Regions from separate parts of the Burkholderia sp. JP2-270 genome, predicted to be linked through region 2. Evidence: predicted binding sites of a transcription regulator. Region 2 holds the regulator's gene; each other region holds the start of a gene.

Region 1 (5,013 bases), 1.1 Mb from region 2:
CGACCAGTTCGTGCCGAACTGGAATTCGAGCGTGATGCCGGTCGTCACGCCCATTGCGAAGTTGATGCCGAACAGCTTGCCCCAGAACTGGGTCATGTCCTTGTAGACCTGTTTGCCGGTCATCACGTAGACGGCTTCCATGATGACGAGCAGCCAGGACAGGCCGAGCGTCAGCGGCACGAACAGGAAGTGGTAGAGCGCCGTGATGCCGAACTGCAGGCGTGATAGATCGACGACTTCACTACTTATCATGGTGGTCTCCCTCGGTGGGTGCAGGCGCCGGTACCGAGAGCAGCTTCTCGGCGACGGCGGCAGGCGGAAGCGACATGTGCTCGGCCTGCGGATGATTGAAGAATGCGTATTTGAGCGACATCAGGAGGATCAGCTTGACGATCAGCACCAGGGTGATGTCGCGGGCGAGGGTCGGTCCGCGAGCCCACGCGGCGATGCGCGTGCGCCAGCCGATCGTGCCGGCCGGCCGCTGGGGAGGCGGCGCAGGCTCTTTATTGATCGAGATCAAGGCGATTATCCTGAATCGATTTAGGTCGGATTGAGGGCGACTTTACGTCGGATTTATGACGGCCGTGAAGCTGTTTTAATCCTTTTGCGCCTGACATGCCAATTTTAAAAGGACTGCTTTCCGATGCCGAGTGCTGCGCTGCGGCAGACCGTCGCTAACTACGGCCTGAAACTTGAGGCAGATCAAGGTTATGCGGAAGGGGCCCGAAAACGGCCTAATACCTGATGAATCAGGTCAATTAATCGGCGCAGAAACGGGCGGTAAAGCGGATGAAACGCAGCGGGAAAAGCAGAAAAAGCAGACGAAAAAAAACCGCTGCCGGTCGGGCAGCGGTTTTCGATGCAGCGCTCTGAATCGCCGGATTTATGCGTATTCGGCGAGGGCGGTGCGCATCTTTTTCATTGCGCTCGCTTCGATCTGGCGGATGCGTTCCGCGGACACGCCGAACTCGGCGGCGAGATCGTGCAGCGTCGAGCCGCCCGAGCCGTCGTCGTCGACGTGCAGCCAGCGCGCCTCGATGATGCGGCGGCTGCGCGCGTCGAGCGCGTCGAGCGCCTGCGCGATGCCGTCCGTCTGCAGCGTGTCGCGCTGACGCGCGGCAAGCACGGCGGTCGGCTCGTTGTGCGAGTCGGCCAGGTAGGCGATCGGCGCGTACGACTCCTCGCCGTCTTCCACCTGCCCTTCGAGCGCAATGTCGCCGCCCGACAGGCGCGTTTCCATCTCGGTCACGTCTTCGCGCTTGACGTTGAGCTCCTGCGCGAGGCCGTCGATTTCCTCGGGCGTCATCGCCTGCATGCTCTTCTTGTGGCTGCGCAGGTTGAAGAACAGCTTGCGCTGCGCCTTCGTCGTCGCGACCTTCACCATGCGCCAGTTGCGCAGGATGTACTCGTGGATCTCGGCCTTGATCCAGTGGATCGCGTACGACACGAGGCGCACGTTCTGGGCCGGATCGAAGCGCTTCACGGCCTTCATCAGGCCGATGTTGCCTTCCTGGATCAGGTCGCCGTGCGGCAGGCCGTAGCCGAGATAGTTGCGCGCGATCGACACGACGAGACGCAGGTGCGACAGCACGAGGCGGCGCGCCGAGTCGAGGTTGTTGTTTTCGCGGAATTCGGTTGCGTACTGGCGTTCCTCTTCGGCCGTCAGCAGAGGAATGCGATTGACGGCCTGGATATACGCGTCGATGTTGCCAAGCTGGCCCGGCAACATCGATTGAGCTGCGAGCGCCAGCGAGCCTGCCGATTCGGCCTTGGCCGGCGTCGGGCTCAGGGTATTCGGAAGGGTCAGGGCGTTGCTCACTAAAAACTCCTTTGGAATCAGGGACAAACCCCGGGTCTCGGATGAGATTCCGGGGCCAATCTTAGCACTCCCGCAAACCGAGTGCTAATTCCTTAGAGCGGGCGTGGGCATCTGAGTTCCCGATTTTTCTATCGGGATAGTCGAGTCGATAGTCTAATCTGCGACCAAGGCGGCGGATCGAAGTTCCGTAAACCATTGTTTCTGATGGGAATCAGTAGACGATTTCGATTTTTGTCGTTTTAGAAGGAAGCCATTTCGCTTCGTGATGCCGATCCGGAAAGTCCTTTACCATACCATTCAGTTCGCTCGGGCCAGGCCGTCGCGGCAGGCTCCATTCAACCCACAAAGTTGGAGTGTCAGATGAACAATAAGAAGAATCGCCGGCCCCGCAGCCGGCTTGCGCTGCATGCGATGCTGGCGGCGTCACTTCTGGGCGGATCGGGTGCGGCGTTCGCGGATCGATGGGGTATCCAGGCGGGCGGCGGGTTTTCGGATCGTCACGGGATCGACAAGGCCGATCTCGGCGTGGTGTGGGATCCGGGCTGGAACTGGTGGGAAATCGGCGGCTGGCACTTCGCATTCGTGATGGAGGGCCACGTCGGCTACTGGCACACGGGCGGCAACGTCCACGGCAACATCGGCGAGATCGGCGCGCAGCCGATGTTCCGCTTCGTCAAGAGCGCGGGCCAGGTGCGCCCGTTCGTCGAGGCCGGCGCCGGCATCCGGTTCCTGACTTCCCCGACGATCTCCAACAATCTTTCGCTCGCGACGTCGTTCCAGTTCGTGGATGTCGTCGGCGTCGGCGCACAGTTCGGAGAACGGCAACAGTATCAGGTCGGTTACCGTTTTCAACATGTGTCTAACGCGGGTATCAAAGAGCCGAATCCTGGTATAAATTTCCACCAGTTCTACGTGCAGTACAACTTCTGATCCGCATGCCCGCGCACGGCGTGCGCGTTGCCGAGGAGTCAGGCGATGGCGAAGGTGGTCGATGCGATCCGCGCGCTCGAGCGCGATCGGTTCCGGGCGATGGTGGACGGGGACGGCGAGGCGCTCGACGCGCTGCTGTCGGACAAGGTGTTCTTCGTGCACACCAACGGCAAACGTGAAACCAAGCAGCAGTTCATCGACGCCATCGTCGCCGGCCGCCGCCGCTATCGTCAGATCGAAATCCAGTCGCAGGACGTGCTGCCCGTCGGCGGCGATACCTGCGTCGTCACCGGGCGCGCATTGATCGAGATGGAAACGAACAACGGCGGCCTGGTCTTTCCGATTGCCTATACGTCCGTCCACACCGAGGAGCAGGGCCGCTGGTGCCTGCTCGCATGGCAGGCGACGCGGTGCGCGACCGAGACATGAGCGCGCGTGGCGCCCTTTTTCATGTCCCCACCGAAGCGGCCTTATGGGCCGCTTTTTGCTGGCCCGTGCGGCGCGGATCGCGCGGCGCACGGGCGGTCACGCCCTGCTCGCTGACTGTCGAACCCTGAGCGTCAGGCTGCCGCGCGCCGGTCCGTGCAATACCATGCCGAACGGTTGATTGCGCTGACGATTGCATCGAGCGCGGCGCTCGCCGCATCGGCGTGCAGGCCGACGCCGTGGCGCAGCGGCGCATCGCCGACCCGGCAGCCGACCGATACCGCGATCCGGCCGTCCGTCGTGCGCGCGTGTTCGTACGATGCGATGTCGATCGCGGCGCCGGCGGCCGCCGCGAATGCCGCGGCCAAATGTCGCACGGCGTCTTCGGGCGTCGCGTCGGCCGCTGCCGGCGCTGCCGCGATCTCGCGGTTCTGCCAGCGCGCACCGCTGCCATGGCGCGCGGCCGGGCCGTCGGTCTCGAAGAATTCGCGGGCGAACAGTGCGCAGATCGCGTCGCCCGTCACTTCCTCGCCGGACGCGTCGGCGAGCGTCTGTACCGCGTGGCTGAATTCGATCTGCACGCGGCGCGTCGGCGTGAAGCCCATCCCGCGTTCGAGCAGGAACGTCGCGCCGCCCTTGCCGGACTGGCTGTTCACGCGGATCACCGCGTCATAGCTGCGGCCGAGGTCGGCCGGGTCGATCGGCAGGTACGGCACTTCCCAGACCGCGTCGGGGCGCTGCTGCGCGAAACCCTTGCGGATCGCGTCCTGGTGCGAGCCCGAGAACGCGGTGAACACGAGGTCGCCCGCGTACGGATGGCGCGGATGCACGGAAATCTGGTTGCAGCGTTCGACGACGCGGCGCACCGCATCGATGTCGGAGAAATCGAGGCCCGGGTCGATGCCCTGCGTGTACAGGTTCAGCGCGAGCGTGACGAGATCGACGTTGCCGGTGCGCTCGCCGTTGCCGAACAGGCAGCCCTCGATGCGATCGGCGCCCGCGAGCAGCGCGAGTTCGGCCGCCGCGACCGCGGTGCCGCGATCGTTGTGCGGATGCACGGACAGTACGATGCTGTCGCGATACGCGAGGTTGCGGTCCATCCATTCGATCTGGTCGGCGAACACGTTCGGGCTCGCGGCCTCGACGGTGGCCGGCAGGTTGACGATCATCTTGCGGTCGCGGGTCGGCCGCCAGGTTTGCGCGACCGCATCGCAGATCTCGCGCGCGAACGTCAGCTCGGTCATGCTGAAGGTTTCCGGCGAGTACTGGAAGGTCCAGTGCGTGTCGGGGCGCGCGGCGGCGTGTTCCTTGATGATGCGCGTGCCGTCGACCGCGAGCGCCTTCACGTCGTTCTTCGACATTCCGAACACGATGCGGCGGAACGACGGGCACACCGCGTTGTACAGGTGCACGATCGCGCGCGGCACGCCTTCGAGCGCGTCGAACGTGCGCGCGATCAGGTCTTCGCGCGACTGCACGAGCACCTCGATCGTCACGTCGTCGGGAATCCGCTTGTCGTCGATCAGCTTGCGGACGAAATCGAAGTCGGTTTGCGACGCCGACGGAAAACCGACTTCGATCTCCTTGAAACCGATCGCGACCAGCATCTCGAAGAACTCGAGCTTCTGCTCGATGCTCATCGGCTCGATCAGCGACTGGTTGCCGTCGCGCAGGTCGGTGCTCATCCAGACGGGCGCGCGCTCGATGGTGCGGGTCGGCCAGCGGCGGCCATTGATGCGGACGGGCTCGAACGGACGGTACTTGTCTTGCGGATTGCGCTTCATCTTCTGGACCTCGGGTCTCAAGTCGCGAGCGAAGACGGGCGGCAGGGGCGACGG
Region 2 (5,013 bases):
CAGGCTGTCCAGCACGGGCAGCAGGTGCTCCGCGAAGCTCTCGATCGCGAACTTGTGCGCCTTCGAGACGTCGTCCTGCGCGCGGCGGCGGACGTTCTCGGTCTCGGCCTTCGCCCGCAGGTAGCTCTCCTGCAGCTCGGCGACCTTGGCTTGAGCCTCCGCGAGCGCCGCGTCGGCTGCTTCGGCGGCGGGAGCAGCGCCTTGCGCCGCCTGCTTCTCGCTGCCGATATCTTCGGCCGATTGGGTAGACGGGTTCTCTTGCGTGTTTTCCATGTCGCTGAAAGTCGATTAGAGGTTGAAGCCAAATCGGCAACCGCCGGACCGTATACCCGGCGGCACCGCACATTGCTGGTGCAAATAAGGGTGAAAACTGCGATTTCAAGAGGGTTATTCGCCGGCATTCTCCAATGCCGCGAAACAACCGCGCGTCGCACCGGTGCATCGCACGCATAGTCCGCCAAAGCAGGCGAAACGGGCTGTAACAACGCTTACCTGGCAAGTACTAGCTTGGCACAGTCCCGCTGCACTACACTCCACTCAAGCGTCGGAAAAGCGTGTTTACCCTTAGCTGACCGACGCCTTACAACCACCCCCTGGCGCCGTTTTCACCCCTTCTCGAGGGGAGTACCGTGAAACTGACCTTTGCGATATCGGTGGTCGCGCTGGTACTCATTGCCGGCACCACCACCATCTGCCTGTCGGGAGCCGTGACCGACCGCACGACCGAATACGGGAGCGCGCGGGCGACGTTCGACCAGATGTTCAGCTCCCACCAGAAAATCTGTCGATGATGCGCCGGTCGCGCTTCGTCGGCCGGCCGTGCAATTCGGCCGCCGGCTCGCGATACGTGCGGCGCCGCTCCAGTTCGGCGAGCCGCGCGGCCCGCCCCGCTTCCGTTTCCTCGTAAAGCGTCTGCGCGACGCTCGCCGGCCCGCGCACGTCGCACACGCCGAGGACGGCAATGTGCCAGACGATGCCGTCGATCGCAATTTCGACCTCGTCGCCCACGCGCACTTCCTTCGCCGGCTTGACTGCAGCCCCGCCGATCTTCACGTGCCCCTTGTCGACCGCATCGGTCGCAAGCGAGCGCGTCTTGAAGAACCGGGCCGCCCACAGCCATTTGTCGATGCGCAGCTTCGCGCCCGGTTCGGTCGAAATCTTGTAATTCATCGCACCTCACCCGCCGTTTCGGGCTGCGCGGCCTTGACCGGCCAGCCCTGCAGATTCTCGGCGACGATCTCGCCGAGCGCGCCGATCCACGCGGGTGCGCCGTTCAGGCACGGAATCCGGTGGAATGCCTTGCCGCCACCGGCGAGGAACTCGTCGCGCACCTCCATGCCGATCTCCTCGATCGTCTCCAGGCAATCGGCCGTGAAACCGGGACAGAACACGTCGGCCCGCTGTACGCCGGCCTCGCCGAACTCGCGCAGCGTCGGCGCGGTATAAGGCTGCAGCCATTCGGCCTTGCCGAAACGCGACTGGAACGTGACGCGGCACTCGGTCGTCGACAACCCGAGCGCGGCCATCAGCAGCGCGCCCGTCTGCTGGCACTGGTCGTGATAGGGGTCGCCGAGGTCGAGCGTGCGCTTCGGCACGCCGTGAAAGCTCAGCACGAGCTTGTCGCCGGCCGCGAAATCCGGCCGGCCGTGCTGCGCCCAATACTGGCGCACCTGCTCGGCCAGCGCGTGGATATAGGCCGGATGGTCGGCGTAGTGCCGTATCGTGCGCACCTCCGGCTGGTTGCGCATGCGCGAGAGCGCGTCGAATGCGGCGTCGAATGCGGTGGCCGTGGTCGACGCCGAGTATTGCGGATACATCGGCATCAGCAGCACGCGCTCGACGCCGGCGCGCTTGAACTGCGCGAGCGCGTGCGAGATGTTCGGACTGCCGTAGCGCATCGCGTAGTCGACCTGCACGTGATAACCGTTCGACGCGAGCAGGTGCCGCACGCCGTCGGTCTGGCGCACGGTATGCACGCGCAGCGGCGAGCCCTCGGGCATCCAGACGGCCGCGTATTTCTTCGCGGACGCGCGGCCGCGCAGCGGCAGGATCAGCGTGCGCAGCAGCACCTGCCAGACGGCCTGCGGAATCTCGACGACCCGCGGATCCGACAGGAATTCGGCCAGATAGCGCCGCACGGCACGCGGCGTGGGCGCATCGGGCGTGCCGAGATTGATCAGCAGCACACCGATACGATGGGCGGCCGCGATACTCGAAGGCGGCTCAAGATCGAAACGCATGGGCAAGAACGTGCTCGGGGCACGGGACCGGACGGCTCTCAATTATAGCGGGCCGCCTCGCGCCGGTCGGCTGGCCGTTCGGCCGACTGTCGGCGCACGCGGCGCCGCGGCACGATGACGGGGCGGGATCGGGCTGGCGCTCGCAGGCTACTGCTGGCTCAGCGTGAGCGACAGCAGCCGCGCGGTGATGTCGACGATCGGGATCACGCGGTTGTACGCCATGCGGGTCGGGCCGATCACGCCGAGCGTGCCGACGATCTGCCCGTTCACCTCGTAAGGGGCGGTAACGACGCTCATTTCCTCGATCGGCACGAGTGTCGATTCGCCGCCGATGAAGATCTGCACGCCCTGGGCGTGGCTCGACACGTCGAGCAGTTGCAGGAGGCCCGTCTTTTGGTCGAATACGTCGAACAGCTTGCGCAGCCGGGCCATGTCGGACGACAGATCCGCCACCTCGAGCAGGTTGCGTTCGCCGGAAATCAGCACGGTGTCCTCGGTGTCGGGCACCTCGGTGCTGGCCGTCACGGCCGCATGCATCAGCGTGGTCATGTCGCCGCGCAACTGGTCGATCTCGTCGCGCAGGCGACGGCGCACCTCGTCGAACGACAGCCCGGCGAAATGCGCGTTGATGTAGTTGGACGCCTCGGTCAGTTGCGACGGCGAGTAGTCGCGCGGCGTCGCGAGCATCCGGTTCTGCACGTCGCCCTCGGGCGTCACGATGATCAGCAGGATGCGCTTGTCCGACAGGCGCATGAACTCGATCTGCTTGAACACGTGGCTGCGGCGCGGCGTCAGCACGACGCCCGCGAACTGCGACAGGTTCGACAGCACGCTCGCGGCGGCCGCCACGACGCGCTGCTGCGGCTCGCCGGCCTGCAGCGTGTTCTGCACCTGCCGCGCGACGGCCTCGGCGTCGATCGGCACCTCGACCGTCAGCATCGTGTCGACGAACAGCCTGTAGCCGCGCGGCGTCGGCACGCGGCCGGCCGACGTGTGCGGGCTCGACACGAGGCCGAGCTCCTCCAGGTCGGACATCACGTTGCGGATCGTCGCCGGGCTCAGCTCGAGCCCGGAGTAACGGGACAACGTGCGCGATCCGACTGGCTGACCGTCGGCGATATACCGTTCGATCAGGGTTTTCAGGAGGGTTCGTGCGCGAGGATCTAGCATGGTGGAAAATTTTAGCGCAACCGCGCGACCGCGGCGAGTGGCGTCGGCCACCGTTGCGCGGGCCGGCACGATCCGGCCCCGTCCGCGCGCAGCCGGTTCTTTTCGTCAACGAGCTATGGTGTAATGCCGGCATGAAAACCGGTAATCAGTTCAATACTGTCGCGCTCGTCGGCCGGAGCAACACGCCCGGCATCGCCGAGCCGCTCGCCACACTGGCTGCCAGCCTAGCAAAGCTGGGCTTCGAGGTCGTTTTCGAAGGCGATACCGCGCGCGAGTTCGGCATCACCGGCTATCCGGCGCTCACCCCGGCCGAAATCGGGGCGCGTGCGGACGTGGCGGTCGTGCTGGGCGGCGACGGCACGATGCTCGGCATCGGCCGCCAACTCGCGCCGTACCGGACGCCGCTGATCGGGATCAACCACGGGCGGCTCGGCTTCATCACGGACATCGCGGCGGCCGACATGCACGCGCTCGTCCCCGTGATGCTGGCCGGCAAGTTCGAGCGCGAGGAGCGCTCGCTGCTCGAGGCCAGGATCATGCGCGACGGCGAACCGATCTATCACGCGCTCGCGTTCAACGACGTCGTCGTGAACCGCAGCGGTTTCTCCGGGATGGTCGAGCTGCGCGCGTCGGTCGACGGCCGGTACATGTACAACCAGCGTTCGGACGGCCTGATCGTCGCCACGCCGACGGGCTCGACCGCGTATGCGCTGTCGTCGGCCGGCCCGATCCTCCATCCGCAGCTTCAGGGCATCGTGCTCGTGCCGATCGCGCCGCACGCGCTGTCGAACCGGCCGATCGTGCTGCCCGACGATTCCAAGATCGCGATCCAGATCGTCGGCGGTCGCGACGTCAACGTGAACTTCGACATGCAGTCGTTCACCTCGCTCGAACTGAACGACACGATCGAGGTGCGCCGCTCGAAGCACACGGTGCCGTTCCTGCACCCGATCGGCTACAGCTATTACGCGACGCTGCGCAAGAAGCTGCACTGGAACGAACACGCGTCGAACGAAGACGACGACACGGCGTCCTGACGCCCCACCGCCCGACACCATGCTCCGCCACCTCTCGATCCGCGACTTCGTCATCGTGGCCGCGCTCGATCTCGAATTCGACAGCGGCTTTTCCGTCTTTTCCGGCGAAACCGGCGCCGGGAAATCGATCCTGATCGATGCCCTCGCCCTCGCGCTCGGCGAACGTGCCGACGCGAGCGTCGTGCGCACCGGCTGCGGCCGCGCCGACATCACGGCCGAATTCACGCCGCACGACCGCGTCGCGCGCTGGCTCGACGAACACGCGTTCGACGCCGAGGACACCGTAATGCTGCGCCGCGTGATCGACGCGAACGGCCGTTCGCGCGCGTTCATCAACGGCACCAGCGCGACGCTCGCGCAACTGCGCGAACTCGGCGAGATGCTCGTCGACATCCACGGCCAGCACGCGCACCAGCTGCTGATGCGGCCCGATGCGCAGCGCGAGCTGTTCGACACGCATGCGGGGCTCGTCGCCGATGCCGCGAACGTCGCGCGCGCATGGCGCGTCTGGCGCGACGCGACGCAGGCGATCGACGCCGCGAAGGCGCACGAGCGCGAGCTGCAGC
Region 3 (5,013 bases), on a different replicon from region 2:
GCGCAACGCGGCGCGGCTCGACGGCACGCTCGGCTCGGGGATCAACTACTCGGCGACCGTGCTGGCCGAATATGCGCTGTCGAAGCACACCGAGGTTTACGGCACGGTGGACTTCGCGCGCGGCAACGGCGCATTCGCCGCCGACTATCCGGGCGCCACCAACCGACTCACGGGCAAGGTCGACCAGATCGGCCGGACCAACAACGTCGGGGCGGCGATCGGTCTGCGCCAGATGTTCTGAAGTTCAGAGGACGGTGCGGCCGGAGGCGGCGGCGCGTCCGCAACCGCGGTGCGCACGAAAAAACGCGTGGCGACCGAGGCCGCCACGCGCTGCATGCCCGAGCGTATCGCCGCCCGGTTCGGGCGGCACGCCGCCGCGTCTATCGTCAGAAATCGAACCCCGGCCCGCCCGCGCCCGGGCCGCCCGGCACCGCGGCCGGCGCCGCATCCTTCGGCGCTTCGAACACGGTTGCATCGGTCGTCAGCAGCAGCCCGGCGACCGATGCCGCGTTCTGCAGCGCGGTGCGCGTGACCTTGGTCGGATCGAGCACGCCCGATTCGACGAGATCGCCGTACTCGCCCGTCTGCGCGTTATAGCCGAAGTTGCCCGAGCCTTCCGCAACCTTCGCGACGACGACGCTCGCTTCCTCGCCCGCGTTCGCGACGATCTGGCGCAGCGGTTCCTCGAGCGCGCGCAGCACGATCTTGATGCCCGCATCCTGGTCGGCGTTCACGCCCTTCAGCTCGCGGATCGCCTGGCGTACGCGGATCAGCGCGACACCGCCGCCCGGCACGATGCCTTCCTCGACGGCCGCGCGCGTCGCGTGCAGCGCGTCGTCGACGCGATCCTTCTTCTCCTTCACCTCGATCTCGGTCGCACCGCCGACCTTGATCACCGCAACGCCGCCCGCGAGCTTTGCGACGCGTTCCTGCAGTTTTTCGCGGTCGTAGTCCGACGTCGCTTCTTCGATCTGCACGCGGATCTGCTTCACGCGCGCTTCGATGTTCTTCGCATCGCCCGCGCCGTCGATCACGGTCGTGTTCTCCTTGCCGACCTCGATGCGCTTCGCCTGGCCGAGTTCGGCCAGCGTCGCCTTCTCGAGCGTCAGGCCCGTTTCCTCGGCGACGACCTGTCCGCCGGTGAGGATCGCGATGTCCTCGAGCAGCGCCTTGCGGCGGTCGCCGAAGCCCGGCGCCTTGACGGCAACGGTCTTCAGGATTCCGCGAATGTTGTTCACGACGAGCGTCGCGAGGGCTTCACCTTCGACGTCCTCCGCGATGATCAGCAGCGGCCGGCCCGACTTCGCGACCTGTTCGAGCACCGGCAGCAGGTCGCGGATGTTCGAGATCTTCTTGTCGTGCAGCAGAATGTACGGGTTCTCGATCTCGGCGATCTGCTTGTCGGGGTTGTTGATGAAGTACGGCGACAGGTAGCCGCGATCGAACTGCAGCCCCTCGACGACGTCGAGCTCGTCGGCGAGCGACTTGCCGTCCTCGACGGTGATCACGCCTTCCTTGCCGACGCGGTCGATCGCTTCGGCGATGCGCTGGCCGATCGATTCCTCGCCGTTCGCGGAGATCGTCGCGACCTGCGCGATTTCCTTGCTCGTGGTGGTGGGCCTGCTGATCTTCTTCAGCTCGTCGACGGCCGCTGCGACGGCCTTGTCGATACCGCGCTTCAGGTCGAGCGGGTTGAGCCCGGCCGCGACGTATTTCTGGCCTTCGCGCACGATCGCCTGTGCGAGCACGGTGGCCGTGGTCGTGCCGTCGCCGGCCGCGTCGCTGGTGCGCGACGCGACTTCCTTCACGAGCTGCGCGCCGATGTTCTGCAACTTGTCCGCGAGTTCGATTTCCTTCGCGACCGACACGCCGTCCTTCGTGACGACCGGCGCGCCGAAGCTGCGTTCGAGCACCACGTTGCGGCCCTTCGGCCCGAGCGTGACCTTCACCGCGTTCGCGAGAATGTTCACGCCTTCGGTCAGCTTCGCACGTGCGACGTCGCTGAAAATGATTTCCTTCGCTGCCATGATTGCGCTCCGTTATTGATTGACGACCGCGACGATGTCTTCCTCGCGCAGCACGAGGAACTCATTGCCGTCCACCTTGACGGCCTGGCCCGCGTACTTGCCGAACAGCACGCGTTCGCCGACCTGCAGGTCGGGCACGATGCGCTGGCCGTCCGTGTCCTTGCGGCCGGGGCCGACGGCGATCACTTCGCCCTGGTCGGGCTTCTCTGCGGCGCTGTCGGGGATCACGATGCCCGACGCGGTGGTGGTTTCCTGGTCGAGTCGCTTCACGATGACGCGGTCGTGCAAGGGGCGTAGGCTCATCTTTTCGTCCTGTGCTGTTCTGTCGAAATTGGCTGGCACTCTTCATCAGAGAGTGCTGACGAGTATAAAAACGCGCGACGGCGCGATCCAATAACGGATTCGGAAAAGCATTTGCGCGGATGCGCTATGGACGGGAGACGGGCGGAGGGGGTCGTCAGATCAGCAGCGATACCGTCCTGAACAGCGCAAGATCCTCGTTGCGCGCGGATCGCGCATGCTTGCGGATCGCAGGCGACGCGACCGGCTCGTCGCTCGATCACGCGTATATCCCGGGCGCGGCCGATCGGTCGCCGAACTCGAAGCAGTTGATGGTGCATGCGGGGATCCGGCACAGGTTCTGACGGAACCTGCCGGAAAGAAGGCGGCGGCCCGCCGCCTTCATCCATCCATCACGAAGCGACGCGAATCACGACCTTGCCGAAATGCTGCCCCGACTGCAGGTGCGCATACGCTTGCGGCGCCTCGTCGAAGCCGAACACGCGATCGACTACCGGCTTGATCCGCTTCGCATCGACGAACCGCACGACGTCGTCGAGCATCGCGCGGCTGCCGACCATGATCCCGTGCAATTGCCGTATGCCGCCGATCAGCGACAGCAGCCCGAGTTCTGGGCCGCCGAAGCCGCTGACGCCGCCGATCACCGACACGATGCCGCCCATCTTCGTCGCGGCGACCGAGCGCGGCAGCGTGTCGTGTCCGCCGACTTCCAGGACGAGATCCGCGCCCGCGCCGCCGGTGAGCCGCAGCACTTCGTGCTGCCACTCGGGCGTCGCGCGATAGTTGATCGTTGCGTCCGCACCGAGTGCGCGGGCGCGTTCGAGCTTCGCGTCGCTCGACGACGTGACGATCGTGCGCAACCCCGCCGCGTGTGCGAGCTGAAGCGCGACGATCGAGACGCCGCCCGTGCCGAGCAGCACGACGGTCGAGCCCGGCCCCGCGCCGCCGTCGGCGAACAGCGCATTCCACGCGGTGATGCCCGCGCACGACAGCGTCGCCGCTTCGTCGTAGTCGAGATGCGCGGGGATCGCGACCAGCGCCGCTTCGTCGGACACGAAGTGCTCGGCCAGCACGCCGTCGAATTGCGCGCCGGGCGAACCCGAGACTTTCTGCGGCGTGGGCGGCCCGTCGATCCAGCGCGGGAAGTACGTGTTGATCACGCGATCGCCCGGCTTGAAGCGCGTGACGTCGCGGCCGGCTTCGACGACTTCGCCGGCGCCGTCGGCGACAGGAATCAGCGCGTCCTTGCCGATGCCGAGATAGTCGCCGCGCGCGAACATCAGGTCGCGGTAGTTCAGTCCTGCCGAGTGGATTTTCACGACGACGTCGGTCGGCCCGACGGGCCGGCGCGTCGCGTCGATGCGCCGGAGCCCGGCAGCGCCGTCGCCCGGTTTGACTTGCCATGCGTGCATGTCGACTCCTTTTTCGAGATAGGTCGAACTATCATAGTGTTGCGCACGGGGACGCATTGGCGAGAATTCGGCCACTGACTGTCGCCGTTGTGGACACAAACCTGTCATACAACCGGAGCGGAATCGCATGGACGAGCGTCTGCGGGGCATCGCCGAATTTGTCGACGTCGTGGAGTCGGGCAGCTTCGCGGCGGCGGCGCTGCGCCTCGGCGTCACGCGTTCGGCCATCGCGAAGGTCGTCGCGCGGCTCGAACGCCGTCTCGGCGCGCGGTTGCTGCAGCGCACGACGCGCCAGCTCAGCCTGACCGACGAAGGGCTCGTCTATTACGAGCAGTGCCGGCGGCTGCTGGCCGATCTCGGCGAAACGGAGGCTGCGCTCGACGCGGGCCGGCGCGAGCCGTCGGGGCGGCTGCGCATCAGCGTGCCGGTGCTGTTCGGGCGGCAATGCGTTGCACCCGTCATGCGGCGCCTCGTCGAGCGTCATCCGAGGCTCGAGATCGACGTGTCGTTCAGCGATCGCCTGGCCGATCTGATCAACGACGGGTTCGACATCGCGGTGCGCATCGGCGAGCTTGCGGATACGAGCACGCTCGTCGGGCGGCGGCTTGGCGTACAGCGAATGGGCATTTGCGCGTCGCCGGCGTATCTCGAACGTCATGGCCGGCCGAAGGGGCCCGACGAACTCGGGTCGCACGTCGGCATCGCGTATTCGCGCGGCGGGCAGCCGGCGCCATGGCGGATCATCGGTGCGGACGGCGCGGTGCACGACCACCGCGCGGCCGGCCGCCTGCGGTTCGACGACCTGCAGGCGATCGCCGACGCGGCCGCTGCCGGCGCGGGCCTCGCGTGGCTGCCGTGCTGGCTGATGGCGCCTTACCTGCGCGACGGTCGCCTCGCGCTCGTGATGGACAGCAACAGCGTGTCGGGCGCCGAGGTGTTCGCGGTGCGGCCGTCGTCGCGCCACGTGCCGTCGAAGGTGCGTGTCGTCATCGATGCGTTGGTCGACGAGATTCCGCGGATGCTGGCGTCGGAGGACTGAGACGGGAAGGCGGCCCGCACAAGCGCGCACCGCATCCTGGCGGAGCGGCTGAACGATGCGAGTGCGGCGACCGTACGTGTTTTTCCGGCCCGATGCACAATCGTCCGGAACGCGGATGCGCCGCGTGGCTGCGTACGCATCGCGACTTCTTCGATTCCTTCCACAAAGGCACGAATCATGTCATCCCGCACCTACCTCGTCACCGGCGCGTCGCGCGGCATCGGCTTCGCGGTCA
Region 4 (5,013 bases), 140 kb from region 2:
ACGGCCGCTACACGTATTTCTGGTCGGATCGCGGCATGGGCTATGCGCTGTCCGGCCGCGGCGACGAACGGCGCCTGCGCGAGCTCGCGATCGAAGCGTGCGGCGCGCTAGGCGGCTCGACCGACGCGTGGAAGGGATGACGTGCGCGGTGCCGGCAGGGAGCAGGCGATGAAGATGACGACGAAGATGGCGAAGGCGCTCGTGCTGATGCCGATGCTGGCAGCACTCGTCGCGGGCGCCGCGCTCGCGCGGGCCGACGGCGATGCGCCCGTGCGCGTGCCGGTCGATGCCGACGGCGTGCAACGGGTGACGATCGTAGGCGGCAGCTATTTCTTCCGCCCGAACCGCGTGATCGTGCGCGCGCACGTGCCGGTCGAGCTGACCGTGTCGGCCGAGCCCGGCGTGGCGCCGCACAGTTTCGAAATCGATGCGCCGCAGGCCGGCATCGCGGTCCACACCGAGCTGGCCACGACGCCGAAGAAGCTTCGCTTCACACCGGCGCAGCCGGGCCGGTTCGCCTACTATTGCACGCATCGGCTGCTGTTTTTCAGGAGCCATCGCGAGCGCGGGATGGAAGGCGTGCTCGACGTCGAGGCGGCGCCGTGATCGCCGCGTTGCTGGCCGCGAGCCTGATAGGAGCGAGCATGACAGCCGATCCCGTGACCGTTGCGCAGGCACATTTCGAACACGTCCGCTCGTACCGCGCGACGATCCGCTCGTCGGCGCGGAGCGGCGAACGCGCCGAAATCCGCTACGCGTACCTGAAACCGGGCTTTGTCCGGATGGATTTCGTGTCGCCTCATCACGGCGCGGTGCTCGCATACGATCCCGGCGACGGCAAGGTGCGGCTGCGCCCGTTCGGCGCGCACGCGCCGCCCGCGTTGACGCTGTCGCCGTCCAATCCGCTCGTGCGCGACCGCAGCGGCCACCGGGTCGACCGGTCGGACGTCGGCGAACTGCTGCGAAACGTTCATGCGCTGCAGCAGGGCGGCGCGACGGTGACCGAAGGCGAGGAGGCCGTCGGCGGCCGGACCGCGCTGCGCGTGTCGGTCACGGGCGCGCCCGCACATGCGGTCGGCGGCGTGCATCGCTACCGGCTGTGGCTGGACGCCGAGGACGGTTTTCCGCTGAAGATCGTCAGCTTTGCGGACGATGACGACGTGCCGCTCGAAACCGTGACGCTCGACGATATCGAGATCGACGTCGCGTTTCCCGAGCGCTTCTTCGCGCCCTGATCGGTGCGCTGATTCATGCCCCTGACGCGCATGCCGGAGGCTGCATGGCGGAATACCGGTTCTCGACGACCTGGCGTGTGGACGCGCCGCTCGCGGCGGTCTGGGACGCGATCTACCAGGTCGACCGCTGGCCCGACTGGTGGAAGGGCGCCGTGCGCACCGTCGAGATCGAGCCGGGCGACGCGCGCGGCGTCGGTGCGCTGCACCGGTATACGTGGAAGGGCGCGCTGCCGTACCGGCTGACCTTCGACATGCGCGTGCGGCGCGTCGAGCCCGGGCATGCGCTCGAAGGCCGCGCGAGCGGCGCGATCGAAGGCGACGGATGCTGGTCGTTTGCCGGCGACGGCGCGTGCACCGTCGTGCGCTACGACTGGCACATCCGCACGCAGCTGAAGTGGATGAACTGGCTGGAGCCGATCGCGCGTCCGCTGTTCAGATGGAATCACGACGTCGTGATGCGCGAAGGCGCCAAAGGGCTCGCGCGGCTGCTGGGCGCGGCGGTCGAGACGGAGGGCCGGACCTTCCGGCCGCTGTCGGGCGCGGGCTGCGCCGATACGTGACGACGTGTGACGGGGCGTGACGCTGCGTGACCACCGGCCGCGCCGCTCAGCGCGCGTACGCCATCGCCGCACCGTCGACGACGAGCGCAACGCGTTCGCCGACGGCCGGACACCGGCGTCCCGGCACGCGTACGCGCACGAACACATCGGATCGACATCGATGCATCGGCGAGGAGGGCGCGCAAGGGGCGTCCGGCGTACGCGAAGGCGGCGTTGCAGCATGCCGGATCGTCGCCGGCACAGTTTTTTTGATGCGATGTCGCCGGCCTCAGGAACTCCGTGCTTACCCGGTGTCCAAACGGGGCTGGATGGGATTCGCGGGCCCCTCGGGCCCGCCGGCCAGGCTTGGTGTGTTCGTCAGGGTTTTGTTTCTAAAGGGTTTTTGGTTGTTTTCGCGTGTTTTTCCCGCTGCCGCGCCGTTCGAAAAATTCGTTCGGTTTCCCTTCTTGAATTTGTCAAAACCCGTCCATATAATTAGCACTCGCTGCACGAGAGTGCTAACAATTCTCTGCCGGGCGTTCCGCCGGGCAGATTCCCCAAGCGTTCTTCAATCTCAGTCAAGAGAGGAGTGAATATGAACCTTCGTCCTTTGCACGATCGCGTGATCGTCAAGCGTCTGGATCAAGAAACCAAGACCGCCTCGGGCATCGTCATCCCCGAAGCCGCTGCTGAAAAGCCGGATCAAGGCGAGATCCTCGCGGTCGGCCCGGGCAAGCGTGACGACAAGGGCGCCCCGATCGCGCTCGACGTGAAGGTCGGCGATCGCGTCCTGTTCGGCAAGTACGCAGGCCAGACCGTGAAGGTCGACGGCCAGGAACTGCTGGTCATGCGCGAAGAAGACATCATGGCCGTGGTCAACGCTAACTAAGCGTCCTTCGACGGTACATATTCCCAAGAATTCAAGGAGTTAGAAGATGGCAGCTAAAGACGTCGTATTCGGCGATTCCGCCCGTTCGAAGATGGTCGAAGGCGTGAACATTCTCGCCAACGCAGTCAAGGTCACGCTGGGTCCGAAGGGCCGCAACGTCGTGCTCGAGCGCAGCTTCGGCGGCCCGACGGTCACCAAGGACGGTGTGTCGGTCGCGAAGGAAATCGAGCTGAAGGACAAGCTCCAGAACATGGGCGCGCAAATGGTCAAGGAAGTTGCTTCCAAGACCAGCGACAACGCAGGCGATGGCACGACGACGGCAACCGTCCTCGCGCAATCGATCGTCCGCGAAGGCATGAAGTACGTCGCATCGGGCATGAACCCGATGGACCTGAAGCGCGGCATCGACAAGGCAGTCGCAGCGGCTGTCGAAGAGCTGAAGAAGATCAGCAAGCCGTGCACGACGAACAAGGAAATCGCGCAGGTCGGCTCGATCTCGGCGAACAGCGATTCGTCGATCGGCGATCGCATCGCTGAAGCGATGGACAAGGTCGGCAAGGAAGGCGTGATCACCGTCGAAGACGGCAAGTCGCTGGCTGACGAACTCGACGTCGTCGAAGGCATGCAGTTCGACCGCGGCTACCTGTCGCCGTACTTCATCAACAACCCGGACAAGCAAGTCGCCGTCCTCGACAACCCGTTCGTGCTGCTGCACGACAAGAAGGTGTCGAACATCCGCGATCTGCTGCCGGTGCTCGAGCAAGTCGCGAAGGCTGGCCGTCCGCTGCTGATCATCGCTGAAGACGTCGAAGGCGAAGCGCTCGCAACGCTGGTCGTCAACAACATCCGCGGCATCCTGAAGACCGTCGCGGTCAAGGCACCGGGCTTCGGCGATCGTCGCAAGGCGATGCTGGAAGACATCGCGATCCTGACCGGCGGTCAGGTCGTCGCGGAAGAAACCGGCCTGACGCTCGAGAAGGCAACGCTGGCAGAACTGGGTCAGGCGAAGCGTATCGAAGTGGGCAAGGAAAACACGACGATCATCGACGGCGCAGGCGAAGCCGTGAACATCGAAGCACGCGTGAAGCAAGTGCGCGCGCAGATCGAGGAAGCGACGTCGGACTACGACCGTGAAAAGCTGCAAGAGCGCGTGGCCAAGCTGGCCGGCGGCGTGGCAGTGATCAAGGTCGGCGCTGCGACCGAAGTCGAAATGAAGGAAAAGAAGGCACGTGTCGAAGACGCACTGCACGCAACGCGCGCAGCTGTGGAAGAAGGCATCGTGGCAGGCGGCGGCGTTGCGCTGATCCGCGCTCGCACCGCGATCGCGGGCCTGACCGGCCTGAACGCCGACCAGAACGCCGGCATCAAGATCGTGCTGCGCGCAATGGAAGAGCCGCTGCGCCAGATCGTCACGAACGGCGGCGAAGAAGCCAGCGTCGTGGTGGCGGCAGTTGCTGCAGGCAAGGGCAACTACGGCTACAACGCAGCGACGGGCGAGTACGTCGACATGGTCGAAGCCGGCGTCGTCGACCCGACCAAGGTCACGCGCACCGCACTGCAGAACGCAGCTTCGGTTGCAGGCCTGCTGCTGACGACGGACGCAGCCGTTGCAGAACTGCCGAAGGAAGATGCACCGATGCCGGGCGGCATGCCGGGCGGCATGGGCGGCATGGGCATGGACATGTAATCGACTTCGGTCGATGGTGTCCGGAGCGCGCAGCGATGCGCGTTCCAGCCAAAAGAAAAGACCCGCAGCGATGCGGGTCTTTTTTTATGTGCACGCGGAAATCGGAAGCGTGAGCAGGCCGGGCGTCGCACCCGATGAGGCTGAGCCTCGTGCGATGGCGGGCATGCCCGCCCCGGCCTGATTCAATGCCGGTGCGACGTCCTCGGCACCGGTTCGACCTTCGTGGCCGGCGGCGTATCCGCATCGTCGTTGCTGCGCGCCCAGAAGAACCGGTCGGGCAGGTACGCGCCCATGCCGGGCCGGAACGCGTCGCGCACGGCCTGATACAGGTATTCCTGCGCCTCGCGGACCGCCTCGGGCGGCTCCTGGCCGTTCGCAAGCAGCGCCGCGATCGCCGCGCCGAGCGTGTCGGTGATGCCCATCAGCCGGTGCGGCGAGCGATCCCACATGTCCTCGCGGAGCTGGCCTTCCTCGCCGTACAGCGTGTTGACGAGCCGGTGCGAACCCGTTTCGGACGACAGGATGTACTCGCAGCCCTGCGACAGCAGGTGCGACACGGCCGCGTCGAGATTCGGCGCCTCGGCGTCGCCGTCCGGCTGCGCGAGCGCGATCAGCGTCGCGTAGTCGGCGACCAGCAGCGTCGTCTGCGGCGCCAGCAGGTCG

The links. The regulator HrcA, encoded in region 2, represses chaperone genes, less so after heat shock. The targets are predictions, from matches to a motif close to TTAGCACTCNNNNNNNNNGAGTGCTAA.
Region 1: rpoH (RNA polymerase sigma factor RpoH) is a predicted target of HrcA. The motif match lies at 1,881-1,907, and genes of this name have one in related genera.
Region 3: DM992_RS28325 (co-chaperone GroES) is a predicted target of HrcA. The motif match lies at 2,363-2,389, and genes of this name have one in related genera.
Region 4: DM992_RS17315 (co-chaperone GroES) is a predicted target of HrcA. The motif match lies at 2,270-2,296, and genes of this name have one in related genera.

What each region holds. Positions count from the first base shown of each region.
Region 1 covers NZ_CP029824.1:1,209,950-1,214,962, forward strand. Annotated here, with positions in the region: gene DM992_RS05795 (cytochrome ubiquinol oxidase subunit I) at 1-252, opposite strand, end outside; gene cydP (cytochrome oxidase putative small subunit CydP) at 242-526, opposite strand; gene rpoH (RNA polymerase sigma factor RpoH) at 884-1,819, opposite strand; gene DM992_RS05810 (acyloxyacyl hydrolase) at 2,180-2,749, shown strand; gene DM992_RS05815 (nuclear transport factor 2 family protein) at 2,795-3,178, shown strand; gene leuA (2-isopropylmalate synthase) at 3,310-4,959, opposite strand.
Region 2 covers NZ_CP029824.1:61,058-66,070, forward strand. Annotated here, with positions in the region: gene grpE (nucleotide exchange factor GrpE) at 1-273, opposite strand, end outside; gene DM992_RS42210 (hypothetical protein) at 630-791, shown strand; gene DM992_RS00265 (RNA-binding S4 domain-containing protein) at 763-1,170, opposite strand; gene hemH (ferrochelatase) at 1,167-2,240, opposite strand; gene hrcA (heat-inducible transcriptional repressor HrcA) at 2,388-3,410, opposite strand; gene DM992_RS00280 (NAD kinase) at 3,542-4,447, shown strand; gene recN (DNA repair protein RecN) at 4,467-5,013, shown strand, end outside.
Region 3 covers NZ_CP029825.1:2,258,432-2,263,444, forward strand. Annotated here, with positions in the region: gene DM992_RS28315 (porin) at 1-241, shown strand, start outside; gene groL (chaperonin GroEL) at 387-2,027, opposite strand; gene DM992_RS28325 (co-chaperone GroES) at 2,040-2,330, opposite strand; partial or broken gene DM992_RS43565 (porin) at 2,552-2,671, shown strand; gene DM992_RS28340 (NAD(P)-dependent alcohol dehydrogenase) at 2,720-3,739, opposite strand; gene DM992_RS28345 (LysR family transcriptional regulator) at 3,867-4,778, shown strand; gene DM992_RS28350 (SDR family oxidoreductase) at 4,956-5,013, shown strand, end outside.
Region 4 covers NZ_CP029824.1:3,647,879-3,652,891, reverse strand. Annotated here, with positions in the region: gene DM992_RS17335 (anti-sigma factor) at 1-140, shown strand, start outside; gene DM992_RS17330 (cupredoxin domain-containing protein) at 175-606, shown strand; gene DM992_RS17325 (DUF1571 domain-containing protein) at 603-1,235, shown strand; gene DM992_RS17320 (SRPBCC family protein) at 1,280-1,795, shown strand; gene DM992_RS17315 (co-chaperone GroES) at 2,370-2,663, shown strand; gene groL (chaperonin GroEL) at 2,710-4,350, shown strand; gene DM992_RS17305 (hydroxymethylpyrimidine/phosphomethylpyrimidine kinase) at 4,533-5,013, opposite strand, start outside.